DNA from 2 places in the Streptomyces sp. NPDC090442 genome. Region 1 is predicted to be linked to the other one. Evidence: predicted binding sites of a transcription regulator. Region 1 holds the regulator's gene; the other holds the start of a gene.
The links. Region 1 encodes HrcA, which represses chaperone genes, less so after heat shock. Its sites were predicted from a motif close to TTNGCACTCNGNNNNNCNGAGTGCNAA; they were not measured.
Positions count from the first base shown of each region.

Region 2: a site for HrcA is predicted at 1,251-1,277, ahead of ACIQU6_RS14935 (FmdB family zinc ribbon protein). Genes of this name have one in related genera too.

Region 1 covers NZ_JBIVXW010000015.1:106,060-108,451, forward strand. The annotation lists gene ACIQU6_RS13530 (MBL fold metallo-hydrolase) at 1-133, opposite strand, end outside; gene hrcA (heat-inducible transcriptional repressor HrcA) at 465-1,481, shown strand; gene dnaJ (molecular chaperone DnaJ) at 1,482-2,392, shown strand, end outside.
Region 2 covers NZ_JBIVXW010000017.1:117,982-120,373, reverse strand. The annotation lists gene ACIQU6_RS14940 (S-methyl-5'-thioadenosine phosphorylase) at 1-757, opposite strand, end outside; gene ACIQU6_RS14935 (FmdB family zinc ribbon protein) at 895-1,239, opposite strand; gene ACIQU6_RS14930 (MFS transporter) at 1,376-2,392, opposite strand, start outside.

The DNA.
Region 1 (2,392 bases):
GACCGGTGTCGACGAGCAACACCCCGTCGGCGCCGGCGATCACGCCGATCGTCTCGTCCCAGCCGGGCATCCGGCGCCGGACGACGTCGGTGCCGAGCCGCTCCCAGCCGGCCTCTTCCCAAGTGGTGCGCATGGCAGGACGCTAGCGCCCCCGCGATAGCGTTGCCCCGCACCCGGTGGAAACCCGGCGGAAAGCCGGCGGGCGCGCGCACCTCGTGGGGCGCGCCGCGGTGCGGTCCCGGGGCGCCAACGAGGCGTCGTGCAAGGGATTTCCAGGGGATCGCTCGGGGAACTCTCCGGGGCGGCCCGGGGTCGGATCAGGCGGTGGTGGGTAAGCCCTCAGTGCGCCCGCCCTTGCTGTATCCGCTCCGCCCGGCCGTACACTGGCTGCGGGTCTGGCACTCGGGCCAGGTGAGTGCCAGTGGAGAGACGACCGGCGGGACGGCCGACTGGAGGTGGCGGACATGCTCAGTGAACGCAGGCTTGAAGTGCTGCGCGCCATCGTCCAGGACTATGTCGGGACGGAGGAGCCGGTCGGCTCCAAGGCCCTCACCGAGCGCCACAAGCTGGGCGTCTCCCCGGCCACCGTCCGCAACGACATGGCGGCCCTGGAGGACGAGGGCTTCATCGCCCAGCCGCACACCAGCGCCGGCCGGATCCCGACCGACAAGGGCTACCGCCTCTTCGTCGACAAGATGGCCGGCGTCAAGCCGCTGTCCGTCCCCGAGCGACGGGCGATCCAGAACTTCCTGGACGGCGCCGTCGACCTCGACGACGTGGTGGGCCGCACGGTGCGGCTGCTGGCGCAGCTCACCCGACAGGTCGCGGTGGTGCAGTACCCGTCCCTGACGCGGTCCACCGTCCGGCACGTCGAGCTGCTGGCGCTGGCCCCGGCCCGGCTGATGCTGGTGCTGATCACCGACACCGGCCGCGTCGAGCAGCGGCTCATCGACTGCCAGACGCCGTTCGGCGAGACGTCCCTGGCGGACCTGCGCGCCCGGCTCAACAGCCGGATCGTCGGCCGCCGTTTCACCGACGTCCCGCAGCTCGTGCAGGATCTCCCGGAATCCTTCGAACAGGAGGACCGGGCCACGGTATCGACAGTACTGTCGGTGTTGCTGGAGACTCTGGTGGAGGAGACCGAAGAGCGGTTGATGATCGGCGGCACCGCCAATCTGACGCGCTTCGGGCATGATTTCCCCCTGACCATCCGGCCGGTGCTGGAAGCCCTTGAGGAGCACGTGGTGCTGCTCAAGCTGCTCGGGGAGGCCAACGACTCGGGCGTGACCGTACGCATCGGGCATGAGAATGCTCACGAGGGCCTGACGTCCACCTCGGTCGTCACCGTCGGATACGGTTCGGGCGACGAGGCCGTCGCGAAATTGGGCGTGGTCGGACCGACCCGCATGGACTACCCCGGAACGATGGGAGCGGTACGCGCAGTGGCACGTTACGTCGGACAGATCCTCGCGGAGTCGTAAGTGGCCACGGATTACTACTCGGTCCTCGGCGTCAGCCGTGACGCCTCGCAGGACCAGATCAAGAAGGCTTTCCGGCGGCTGGCGCGCGAGCTCCACCCGGATGTGAACCCGGATCCCAAGACCCAGGAGCGGTTCAAGGAGATCAACGCCGCCTACGAGGTCCTGTCGGACCCGCAGAAGAAGCAGGTCTACGACCTCGGCGGCGACCCCCTCTCGCAGGCCGGCGGCGCCGGTGGCGCGGGCGGCTTCGGCGCGGGCTTCGGGAACTTCTCCGACATCATGGACGCGTTCTTCGGCACGGCCTCGCAGCGCGGCCCGCGCTCGCGGACCCGCCGCGGCCAGGACGCGATGATCCGCCTCGACATCGAGCTGAGCGAGGCCGCGTTCGGCACCACCAAGGACATCCAGGTCGACACCGCCGTCGTCTGCACCACGTGCAGCGGCGAGGGCGCGGCGCCGGGCACCTCGGCGCAGACCTGTGACATGTGCCGCGGCCGCGGCGAGGTCTCGCAGGTCACCCGGTCCTTCCTGGGCCAGGTCATGACGTCCCGCCCCTGCCCCCAGTGCCAGGGCTTCGGCACGGTCGTCCCGACCCCGTGCCCGGAGTGCGCGGGCGACGGCCGGATCCGCTCCCGCCGCACCCTCACGGTCAAGATCCCGGCCGGTGTCGACAACGGCACCCGGATCCAGTTGGCCGGCGAGGGCGAGGTCGGCCCCGGCGGCGGCCCCGCCGGCGACCTCTACGTCGAGATCCACGAGCTGCCCCACCCGGTGTTCCAGCGCCGCGGCGACGATCTGCACTGCACGGTCACCATCCCGATGACCGCGGCGGCGCTGGGCACCAAGTGCCCCCTGGAGACGCTCGACGGCATGGAGGAGGTCGACGTCCGGCCCGGCACCCAGTCCGGCCA
Region 2 (2,392 bases), on a different contig from region 1:
GCGCGGCGACGGTGTCGAAGAGGACCTCGCGGAGCCGGCCGATGTTCTCGCCGAAGACCCGGAGGACCTCCTCGTGGGAGACGCCGTCGCCGGTCTCGGCGCCCGCGTCCAGGTCGGTGACCAGGGTCAACGAGGTGTAGCACAGGCTCAGTTCGCGGGCCAGGACGGCCTCGGGGTGGCCGGTCATGCCCACCACCGACCAGCCCTGGGCGGCGTGCCAGTGCGACTCTGCGCGGGTGGAGAAGCGCGGCCCCTCGATCACCACGAGGGTGCCGCCGTCGACCGGCTCCCAGTCGCGGCCGCGCGCGGCGTCGAGGGACGCCTGCCGGCCGGTGGGGCAGTACGGGTCGGCGAAGGTGAGGTGGACGACGTTGGGGACGCTGCCGTCGGGGAGCGGTTCGCCGTCGAAGTAGCTCTGGGTGCGGGACTTGGTGCGGTCCACGAGCTGGTCGGGGACGAGCAGCGTGCCGGGCCCGTATGCGGGGCGCAGTCCGCCGACCGCGCACGGGCCGAGGACCTGCCGCACGCCGAGGGAGCGCAACGCCCAGAGGTTGGCGCGGTAGTTGATGCGGTGCGGCGGGAGGTGGTGGCCGCGGCCGTGCCGGGGCAGGAAGGCGACCGAGCGCCCGGCGATCTCGCCGAGGAACAAGGAGTCGCTGGGCCGCCCGTAGGGGGTGTCCACCGTGATCTCGGTCACGTCATCCAGGAAGGAGTAGAACCCCGACCCGCCGATAACGCCAATCTCCGCATCAGCCATGCGGTCACACTATCGGGCGCCCGCGTCGGCTCGCGGGCGGTTCGGACCGTCCGGCTCCCGGGAATGCGACGGGCCCCGCCGCTCCTGGTGGGGAGCGGCGGGGCCCGGAAGTCCGCTCGCGGGCGTCGGCGCCTTGGTCAGGCGGCCGAGCCGGTGCTGGCCTTGGTCGTCGACTTGCTGTCGGAGGACGACGAGGTGGAGCCGGACGAAGAGGACGACGACGAGGACGCATCGGACGACGAGGAGCCGTTCGACGATGTGCCGCTCGACGAGGAGCTGCTGGCCGGGCTGCTGCTGGACGACGAGCCGCGGCTGTCGTTGCGGTAGAAGCCGGAGCCCTTGAAGACGATGCCGACCGCCGAGAACACCTTCTTGAGGCGTCCGTTGCAGCTTGGGCACTCGGTGAGCGCGTCGTCGGTGAACTTCTGCACGGCCTCAAGGCCCTCGCCGCACGCGGTGCACTGGTACTGGTAGGTCGGCACTTGACTTCCTCCTGGCACTCTCACTCATTGAGTGCTAACGACGCTCCATCTTGCAGTATTCCGGCGCCCCAGTCCACCGCGAACGGCGCACGGTGACCGACTCCACGCCCGCCCGTGCCCCTGGGTTCGGGCCCGTTCAGGCGCGGCTCAGCTCCCGTTCCGGTTCGCCGGCGGCGTCCCCGGCGGCGCCCGCCGACCCGGTGACGACCGTCGAGGAGCGGGGCACCAGGTGGGCGCGCAGGCTCAGCAGCACCACCAGGGCCAGCGCTGTGCCGACCAGCGGCACCAGGAAGCCGGAGCTGGGGCCGAAGCGGTCCGCCAACTGGCCGGCGGAGGTGGCCGCGGCCGCCTGGCCCAGCGCCACCGCGCCGGTCAGCCAGGTGAACGCCTCGGTCCGGGCGGAGGCCGGGACCAGGGACTCGACCAGGGTGTAGCCGGTGATCAGCGCGGGGGCGATGCACAGGCCGACGACCAGGCCGACGGCGCCCAGCAGCGGCACCGCGGTCACCGCCCACAGCGGGGTGGTGGCCAGCGCCAGCAGCCCGTAGGCGACCAGCAGGCGGCGGCGCGGGCCGACCTTCCAGGCGACCGTGCCGCAGGCGATGCCGGCGAGCATGTTGCCGCCGGCGAAGATCCCGTAGAGGACGCCGTTGATGCCGGGCTGCCCGATGTGCTCGGTGAGCGCGGTCAGCGAGACCTGCATCCCGCCGAAGACCGAGCCGATGCCCAGGAACGCCACGATCAGGACGCGCACACCAGGGATGGACAGCGCCGAGACCCGGGCCTGGTCCGAGGCGCCCTCCCGGTGGACCGGGGGCTGGGTGCGCCGCTGCGAGGCGAACAGCAGGCCGCCGGCGAGCGTCAGCGCGGCCTCGGCGACCAGGCCGGCGGCCGGGTGGACGCCGGTGCACAGCGCGGTCGCCAGCACCGGGCCGACGACGAAGGTGAACTCGTCGGTCACCGACTCGAAGGCGGCGGCCGTCGGCATCAGCGGGGTGCCGCCCAGCTTCGCCGCCCAACGGGCCCGCACCATCGGGCCGACCTGCGGCGTCGAGGCGCCCGTGGGGACGGCGACGGCCAGCAGCGCCCACAGGGGGGCGTGTGCCAGGGCGAGCGCGATCAGCGCCGAGACGCCCGCGACGTGCACCAGGAC